3 regions of the Roseburia sp. TF10-5 genome follow, and region 3 is predicted to be linked to each of the others. Evidence: predicted binding sites of a transcription regulator. Region 3 holds the regulator's gene; each other region holds the start of a gene.
What was found. Region 3 encodes Rex, which represses fermentation and respiration genes when NADH is low (regulators of the CRP and FNR family bind a similar motif). Its sites were predicted from a motif close to ATTGTTAANTANTTAACAAT; they were not measured.

Region 1: a site for Rex is predicted at 1,647-1,666, ahead of DXD06_RS14780 (butyryl-CoA:acetate CoA-transferase). Genes of this name have one in related genera too.
Region 2: a site for Rex is predicted at 2,057-2,076, ahead of DXD06_RS13605 (enoyl-CoA hydratase-related protein). Genes of this name have one in related genera too.

The regions. Positions count from the first base shown of each region.
Region 1 covers NZ_QTYW01000021.1:41,209-44,498, reverse strand. The annotation lists gene DXD06_RS14785 (class I SAM-dependent rRNA methyltransferase) at 1-1,231, opposite strand, end outside; gene DXD06_RS14780 (butyryl-CoA:acetate CoA-transferase) at 1,724-3,064, shown strand; gene DXD06_RS14775 (sulfatase-like hydrolase/transferase) at 3,198-3,290, shown strand, end outside.
Region 2 covers NZ_QTYW01000018.1:12,148-15,437, forward strand. The annotation lists gene DXD06_RS13600 (EAL domain-containing protein) at 1-969, opposite strand, end outside; gene DXD06_RS13605 (enoyl-CoA hydratase-related protein) at 1,157-1,960, opposite strand; gene DXD06_RS13610 (zinc dependent phospholipase C family protein) at 2,131-2,718, opposite strand; gene DXD06_RS13615 (EAL domain-containing protein) at 2,852-3,290, opposite strand, start outside.
Region 3 covers NZ_QTYW01000001.1:250,844-254,133, forward strand. The annotation lists gene DXD06_RS01315 (NAD(P)H-hydrate dehydratase) at 1-629, opposite strand, end outside; gene DXD06_RS01320 (hypothetical protein) at 635-1,318, opposite strand; gene DXD06_RS01325 (redox-sensing transcriptional repressor Rex) at 1,338-1,973, opposite strand; gene DXD06_RS01330 (NADP-dependent isocitrate dehydrogenase) at 1,995-3,206, opposite strand; gene DXD06_RS01335 (GntR family transcriptional regulator) at 3,226-3,290, opposite strand, start outside.

The sequences.
Region 1 (3,290 bases), on a different contig from region 3:
TTGCCCACAAAATCGGATGATCCGGCGCCTGCGTACGGAATTCCACCTGACGCAGCCGTTTGTGTGCCGCCTTTGCAGCTTCCTTCACCGTCTTTGCCAGCAGTTCTTGTGTCATAAAATGGGAACAGGAACAGGTTGCCAGGTATCCACCGTCTTTTACCAGCTTTAACCCTTTCATATTGATCTCCCGATAACCTTTGATGGCATTCTTCGTGGCCTCACGGGATTTCGTAAATGCCGGCGGGTCGAGAATGACTACATCATACTTTTCTCCGGCTTCTGCCAGTTTTGGAAGCTCGTCCAGTACATTTGCACAGCGAAAATGTACCGTATCTTCCAGATGATTACGCACGGCATTGGCATTTGCCTGCTGCACCGCATATTCCGAAATATCAAGTCCCGTCACATCGGAAGCACCTGCGATTCCTGCATTCAGTGCAAACGTTCCCATATGTGTAAAACAGTCCAAAACTCTCTTTCCTTTACAGATCCGCTGCATTGCCAGCCGGTTATACTTCTGGTCCAGGAAAAAGCCCGTCTTCTGGCCATTTACCACATCGACCAGATAGTGCACGCCATTTTCCGTAATCTCCACCTCTGTATCAAATGTTTCCCCAATAAATCCTTTCACCTTCGGAAGTCCTTCTTTCCTGCGCTCATTGGCGTCACTTCTCTCATAGACTCCACGGATAGAAATACCGTCCTCTTTCAGTACCCTTTTTAATAATGAAACGATTGTTTCCTTGAACTGCTCCATACCGAGTGCCAGACATTCCACCACAAGCACATCCTCATACTTGTCAATGACCAGTCCCGGCAGAAAATCTGCTTCTCCAAAGATTACTCTGCAGCAATTCAAATCCGGTCTTCCTGTCGTTCCAATTCCCGGAAACACTTTCTCTGCTACATCATCCGCTTCAGGCACGCTGTCATTGCCACCCGCCATCACCTGCTTGCGGTACTCCCACGCATTTTTCACACGCATGTACAAAAACGTTTCGTCGATCTCCTGATCGACATGGCGTGTCAGCATCCGGATACGGATCTTCGAATTCTGATTGATAAATCCCTTTCCCATCGGATATCCGTCAAAATCATGTACCGTCACCACATCTCCATTGGTAAATGTCCCCACAATCGTATCAATCTCATTATCAAAAATCCATGCGCCACCCGCCTTGATCGTGCGGCCTTCTCCCTTTTTTAAAGTAACAATTGTATGATTCTCCATCTTTTCTCTCTTTCTTCTCTATAATGAATTTTCTATTGTCATATTTTCAAAAACGTAAGATAGCTCAAAAACCTTTTTTCAAAGCTTAATTTACGTTTCAAATAACTTTCAGTCACTGTTTTTCTATTTGTGAATTTTCTGCAATTTAGAGTCTGTTAGAATTTTGTCATAAGTCAGCAATTCCCGTACATGGAAGTACGGGAAAGTTGGAATCGCACCCGGACGGTGCGTTTCCAACGGTTGCGTCCGGCTTAGGAACCCTGAATTCAAAATTCTTACAGCCTCTTAATTGCAAGAAATCTGAATAAATGGAAAAACAGTGGCTGAAAGTTTTATCATGTAATTTAAGTGTACCACAGAATAATTACGTTTTCCAGCACTCCCCATTGTTTTTGAAATCCATAAATGTTATAATGTTGTTAATAAATTAACGAAGTTGTTGCATTTCTGTTCACAACTTCACGCTAAGACATACAAGGAGGTCTTATACGAATGGATTTTTCAGAAGAATACAGACAGAAGCTCGTTTCAGCAGACGAAGCCGTAAAAGTAATCAAATCCGGTGACTGGGTAGACTATGGCTGGTGTACCAACACCGTAGATACACTGGACAAAGCACTTGCCAAGCGTACCGATGAACTGAAGGATATCAACCTGCGTGGCGGAATCCTCTTAAAACCGCTTGCCGTATTTGAGCGCGAAGACGCCGGCGAGCATTTTACATGGAATTCCTGGCATATGTCCGGAATCGAACGTCATATGATCGCACGTGGCTGTGCATTCTACAGCCCGATCCGTTATTCCGAGCTCCCTCGTTATTACCGTGAGCTGGATTGTCCGGATGATGTGGCAATGTTCCAGGTTGCTCCAATGGACAAGCATGGATACTTCAACTTCGGGCCAAGTGCTTCCCATCTTGGTGCGATGTGTGAGACAGCCAGACATATCATCGTAGAAGTCAACGAAAATATGCCGCGCTGCCTTGGCGGAACAGAAAACGGTATACATATTTCCAAAGTCAATGCAATCGTAGAAGGCTCCAATCCTCCAATCGGAGAACTCGGTGCCGGCGGTCCTGCTACCGAAGTAGACCAGAAAGTTGCACAGCTGATCGTAGACCAGATTCCAAACGGTGCCTGCTTACAGCTTGGTATCGGCGGTATGCCAAACGCAGTCGGTTCCCTGATCGCACAGTCCGACTTAAAGGATCTTGGTGTTCACACAGAAATGTATGTAGATGCATTCGTAGACATTGCCAAAGCCGGAAAGATTACCGGTGCATGCAAGAACATTGACCGCTACCGTCAGGTATATGGATTCGGTGCCGGAACCAAGAAGATGTATGATTACCTGGATGAAAATCCGGAACTGATGAGTGCCCCTGTCAGCTACACCAACGACATCCGCTCCATTGCAGCACTGGACAACTTTATCTCCATCAACAACTGCGTAGATATTGACCTGTTCGGACAGATCAGTGCCGAGTCTTCCGGAACCAAACACATCAGTGGTGCCGGCGGACAGCTTGACTTCGTTCTCGGTGCTTATATGTCCAAAGGTGGAAAGAGCTTTATCTGCTGTTCTTCCACATTCACGGATAAGAAAGGTGTTATGCATTCCCGCATCCGCCCGACCCTGGCAGAAGGTTCTATTGTCACAGACACCCGTGCAAATACCCACTATGTCGTTACCGAATATGGCATGGTCAATGTAAAGGGATTATCTACCTGGCAGAAGGCAGAGGCTCTGATTTCCATTGCACATCCGGACTTCCGTGATGATCTGATCAAAGAGGCAGACCAGATGCACATCTGGAGACGTTCCAACCGATAAGAACACCGTTTGTTCACAATTTATTCATATTGCAAAAAAACCTCGTTTTTAACGGGGTTTTTTTATAAATTTTACCTCTTGTCTTTACTATCCTTTTTTAGTAATCTATAGTTCGAGTAAAGGAGAGGTAAAGATGAAGAAATTTTTTAGTATTATCAAAGAAAAACTATTCACCAGAGTTGAAAAACAACATTCCGAAGCTTACCTGCGTCGGATCTCATTTCTG
Region 2 (3,290 bases), on a different contig from region 3:
GAAAAAACCTATATATTCATTCTTTTTATCAAACAGTTTTCTGTATTCGATATCGAAATAATACGTTTTGTTGTCAATAATGGTTTGACCACTCCATTCAAGGGAGGCCGAATTGTTGGTGTCATGTTCTTTTATCCAGCCCTGTACATCCTCCGAGATCCCGGAAAGGGAATCCAGTGAACTGTTAAATATTTTCAATGCACGCTCATTGGCATACACACATTCGTTATTTATATCAAAACATATCACAGCGTTATTCATTTCATTTACAACGATGGACAGTGTTTTATCTACAAGTTCACGCGAAGAACGGTACAGCGTCAGGTAACAGATCAGTATTGCTGCGCATACAAAAAAAGGAAGCGACACATCAATCGGAAATTCTGAAATTCCACATATAAATTTTGATACCGTGATCACACATATTAACACAAGTATCGGCAAATATTTCTTACGGTAAAAATCCGGTATCTGTATAATTTTGATGATAAACGATGCAATAATACAAACTACCAGACCATATGCAAACACATAGTGAAAGTAAAAAATAATGGATTTGTCGGCTACATGATACATATCAAAATTCGGGAATCGCACGGTTTCTATCGTAAATACGTTATGAAAAATTATATTTAAAAACAGTAAAATTCCATCCAGATATGCAATTATGAAACACCCCTTTTTAAACGGTGAAACCTCGTGAAAAACACGTGTATACTGCTGGGAATACTGCAATACATATATCAGCATCAGATCAAAGGAAAACCGATAAAGTGCTTCCATTATATAAGAAAATGTTTCATTTCCTGAAAAAGCAGACAAACCATTGCTAAGGATCGTAACAATTGCAAAAATGAGGCATTTCACAATGGAAGATGCCACATCACTTTTTATTTTTCTGGAATATTTGATACAAATAAGAATTGGTACTATCATCAGGCATAATAAGATCATATAAAGTTTATCCATGAAGACGTTAAACCTCCATTTAATAATAATTTTTATAACACTCCTGTTTTAGGGTAACTCCCTTATTATTTATAATAACCTAATTTCACCAGATTGTCTAATATAATTCCATTTTCCCTATCCTGAAATATGGTAAAAAAGGACGATATGATTTCTCATATCGTCCCTTATCGCCCTCTGTATGGTTTTAGAAATCTGTTAATGTAGCAGCTCTCTTTTCTAAGAATGCTCCCATGCCTTCCTTCTTGTCATGTGTATCATTGACAACGCCAAACAGGTTAGCCTCCATCTCAACAGCGTTCTTGATATCCATGTCATAACCATTGTTGATTGCAGCCTTTGCAACAGATACTGCATAGCTTCCCTTAGAAATAATCTTTGCTGCCATAGCCTTTGCAGTTGGCATAAGTTCTTCCTTGGCAACTACCTTATTTACCAGGCCGATACGGTATGCTTCGTTTGCATCTACATTGTCACAGGTAAAGATCATTTCTTTTGCACGTCCCATACCTACCAGACGGGCAAGTCTCTGTGTACCACCGAATCCAGGAATGATTCCAAGACCACACTCTGGCTGTCCGAAGATGGCATTCTCGCTTGCGATACGGATATCACATGCCATAGAGATCTCACATCCTCCGCCTAATGCAAATCCGTTTACGGCAGCGATAGTAACCTGACGCATGTTCATCAGTTTGAAAAATGGCTCAGAAGCCTTGATTCCGAATGCACGTGCTTCCGGAGCTGTAAAGTTTACCATCTCGGCAATGTCTGCACCAGCTACGAATGACTTGAACTCGTTGCCCTTCTTGTCCGGACCACCGGTTAAGATGACAGCTTTAATATCATCGTTTGCTTCGATCTCGCTTAAGCATACGTTTAACTCATCCAGAGTCTCACTGTTTAATGCATTTAATGCTGCTGGTCTGGAGATTGCTAATACAGCGATTCCGTCAGCTACTTCCAGAGTTAAATTCTTGAACTCACTCATTGTATAAATCCTCCTAATCCTAAATGTCTTTCGTAACGGTATATGTACCTGATTGTCACGAATCATCGACAGTTTCATATGGGATAATCGTAACACTTTGTCAAAAATTTGTCAATCCTATAAGTGTCCGTAAACGTAGAAAAACAGCCGGATTTCCGACTGCTTTCCTTCTATGCAACCCTATGCTGCATATGATTCTTTAAAAACAGATAATCGATGCCATCCACCACCTGTTTATTGACCAGCACAATATTCTCAATGTCTTTTGCAGTATCAATCTTACTGCTTAAATACTTATCATGCATCTTCTGAATATAATCAAACAGTGCCTCCTGGCTGGCAAACTGCCGATGCCCGCATTCATTCAATGCCTTCGGTGCCTCCGTCTTTAAAAAAGCGCGGAGTTCATGTTTGAGATGTTCTTCATAAGCACAGTGTTCTTTAAATCCTCCCGGATAAATCTTATTGTGCGGAAAGGTAAAATAATCTGCTACGTAATGCGTGATCTCCCCCAGGTTCATGTAATACATCCGCTTCCGTTTTGGAAAACGATTCTCTTTTCCATGAATCAATGCATCTATATCCTTCCTGAGTTTTGGAAATGTACCGGTAATCTCATGCCGTTTATAGATAAAAGATGGCTTACAATCCGGCAGGACACTTCCAATATAAAACGACAGCCAGTGTTTTTTCAGCCCTTCGTCCTCTGTGTTTGCTACAATATAACGTGCCAGTGAAATATGTGACTTCTTTCTCATGTTTTCCGTCCATCCTTTCTGAAATGGCTTTTGTGCTGTAACAATTTCCCTGTCATCATCATATATCCAGGGCTTCAAAAAAACAAGAGAAATTTTGGTAAATATCACTGGAAATTTTTGAAGAAACAGACCGCTACTTCTCGTTCATCTGTTTCATATAAGTAATAAACGCCTCCAGTTCCAGCGGTTTTGCATACAGATACCCCTGATAGCAATGACAGCCCAGCGTATCCAGAAGATCTCTCTGCTCCCTGTTTTCCACAAACTCTGCAATGACATTTACACCAAGTTCCTGTCCCAGTTCAATAATCGAACGCACAATTTTCTGATTCGTATGGCTTTTTAAAAGTGGGCGGGTCAGTGAACCGTCCAGCTTGACTACATCAAAATACTCTGACTGCAGGTACAGCAGGGAAGTATGTCCCATGCCGAAATCATCAATCAAAAGCTTATGTCCCTGCTTTTTGAGTTCTTCAAGTTTCCGGACAACCACATCCGTCTGCAGAAGGATATCCTGTTCTGTAATTTCAATCCAGAGCATGCGGGCATCTATCCCTTTTTGTTCCATTGTC
Region 3 (3,290 bases):
CCCATGGAAACCACATGTACCTTTCCGCAATATTCATTGCCCGGCCACAGATACTGCCCCTTTTTCCCAAATGAAAATGTAATTGTGTCATCTGCCCGAAAAGCCGTGCCAAGTACTGCCCCATCATCGGAACTGATTCCGGAAGCAATATCCACGGCAACTTTCCATCCAGACAATTGATTGAGCACGTCAATATCGTTTGCAAGTGCTCCGGATATTTCCCGGGACAGACCGGTTCCAAACATGGCATCAATGACCACATCATAGGATGCCTCCCCTGCGGAAACTTTCTCCTTTTGCACGACCGGAATGCGGTAGGCACTGCAGATCTGTTTCTGGGTGTCATAGGATGGACTGGTCCGGTGCCCTTCTTCCTCTCCTGCCGGCCATACGGACACAAAAACCCCCTGTTCCCGCAAAAGTCGGGCAATGGCAAGTCCGTCCCCTCCGTTATTTCCGCTTCCACAGGCAATTAATGCTGTCGATAATTTATTTTGTTTAAGCACTAAAAGCTTCTGCACAAAAGCCATCGATGCCTGTTCCATCAATACCAGTTCCGGTACATGAAACACCTGCGACGTATTCTGATCCAGAAGCTTCATTTCTTTTCCCGATACAAGATAACGCAAGATTTCTATTTCTCCTCTTTCTTCTCTTCCTTTTGTGATTCTTTCGTATCGTTTTGTTTATTTTGTGCGCTGTCCTCTTCCACATCTTCATCTTCATAGTGAATATCGAACAGATCCAGAGTGGATGGCCCGAAGATATCGTGCAGATACGCATAAATCTCACGATTGTTGATATCCCGGTTCTGCTTACGGATGATATTTTTCTTTAAATCCACACGAACCTGATTGATCCAGGCATCAATATCATCGGATTCCTTTTTATTGACACGTATTTTTTCGTAAAAATATCCCATGCTCTGAAGCATCAGTTTCCGGTTGACATCACGGATCCGACGTGGAATTTCCAGCAGTTCGTCCTCATTTTCTTCCATTTTCTGATTGGTTTCATCAATCAGACGTTTATCTTCATCCAGCTTTTTTTCCCGCTGTGCATCCATATCTTCGGATGTAGTTCCGTCCATGTTTGCGACAATGCTTTCCATCAGCTGCTTTTTTACTTTTTTCAGCTGTTTTAACTCTTCATTCAGTTTTCCCTGTCTGGCAAGCAAAGCATTCAGCTCGTTTTCCGTTTCATGAATTTCGTCCGGCTTGCCATGCACAGCAAAAAGCCGATGCCACTTCTCATCAAGTACAAGAATCGGCACCTGTTTGTCTGCCAGCGCTTTTTTAAATTCTTCATCATCCTTCATCGTATCACCTCTTTGTGTGCTACTTGGAGTTCTTCACGATATTATATGATAACTGCATCAGACTGTCCGACAAATGAACATTTTCGACAACCACACTTTTATCACTTAAATCCAGATCCACATGGGCAAAATTCCAGATGGCACGGATTCCCAGATTCACAAGATGCTGCGCAGTATCTTCTGCCTTTTCTTTCGGGAGTGTTAAGGCTGCAATATCTACTTTATTTTTTTTGCAGTAATCATCCAGTTCATCCATCATATAAATCGGAATATCACGAACGGTCTGTCCTTTTAAAGATGGTTTTACATCAAACAACGCAGTAATGATAAAACCAAACCGTTCAAATTTTACATAATTTGTAATTGCCTGACCAAGATTTCCGGCACCGATCATGATAATATTATGGGTCTCATTTAACCCCAGTATTTTTCCGATCTCATCATACAGGTATTTCACATTATATCCGTAACCCTGTTGTCCAAATCCGCCAAAATTATTCAAATCCTGGCGAATCTGAGAGGCCGTCACCATCATCCGGTGACTCAGATCATTGGAGGAAATGCGCTCAACGCCTTCCTCCAGCAATTCTCCCAGATAACGGTAATATCTTGGCATACGACGGATGACAGCTTGTGAGATTTCCTTTTCCACAATTTCATCCTCCAATCCTTTTATTTATGAAAGAGAAGCTTCTAGTTCTGTCCGGATTGCCTTAATAAAATTCTCACTGTTTAATACCACCGGATTTTCAATGGTCGTAATCAAAGCAAGATCCTTTGTCATCTTTCCGGACTCAATGGTCTTTAAGCATGCTGCTTCCAGTTTATCCGCAAAATCACAGAGTGCCTGATTTTTATCCAGTTCTCCGCGCTTTCTGAGTGCTCCTGTCCATGCAAAAATGGTTGCGACGGAGTTTGTGGAAGTTTCTTCACCCTTCAGATGCTTATAATAATGTCTCTGAACGGTTCCGTGTGCAGCTTCATACTCATAATATCCATGCGGGGATACAAGTACGGAAGTCATCATGGCAAGAGAGCCGAATGCAGAACTGATCATATCACTCATAACATCACCGTCATAGTTTTTGCATGCCCAGATAAATCCGCCTTTTGACTTCATAACACGTGCAACCGCATCATCAATCAAAGTATAAAAATACTCAATTCCGGCTTTTTCAAATGCATCCTTGTAATTCTTCTCAAATACATCCTGGAAAATATCCTTAAAGGTATGGTCATATTTTTTGGAAATGGTATCCTTTGTTGCAAACCACAGATCCTGCTTTGTATCCAGTGCATATTTAAAGCAGCTGTGTGCAAAGCTTTCAATGGAATCGTCCAGGTTATGCTGTCCCTGTAATACACCGGCTCCGGTAAAATTATGGATCAGTTCACGCACGATGGTTCCATCCTCTGCAGTAAATACCAGCTCAGCCTTACCAGGTCCCGGAACCTTCATTTCTGATGCCTTATACACATCGCCATACGCATGTCTTGCAATCGTGATCGGCTTTTCCCAGGTCTTAACATTTGGCTCAATTCCCTTTACGACAATCGGCGCACGGAATACCGTTCCGTCAAGCATGGCACGGATGGTTCCGTTCGGACTCTTCCACATTTCTTTTAAATTATATTCTGTCATTCTTGCGGCATTCGGAGTGATCGTTGCGCATTTTACAGCAACACCGTATTTCTTTGTTGCATTTGCAGAATCAACCGTTACCTGATCGTTTGTCCGGTTACGCTCTTCCAGTCCCAGATCATAATACTCTGTTTTCAGATCAATAAACGGAAGTAACAGCTCATCCTTGATCATTTTCCAGAGAATTCTTGTCATTTCATCTCCGTCCATCTCTACCAGTGGTGTTGTCATTGTAATCTTGCTCATCGCTTCATTCTCCTTTATTTTATTTCATCAGATTTTCCCAACCGATTTTATCCATGTTGGATATCGTATTGCGGATATGGAGTC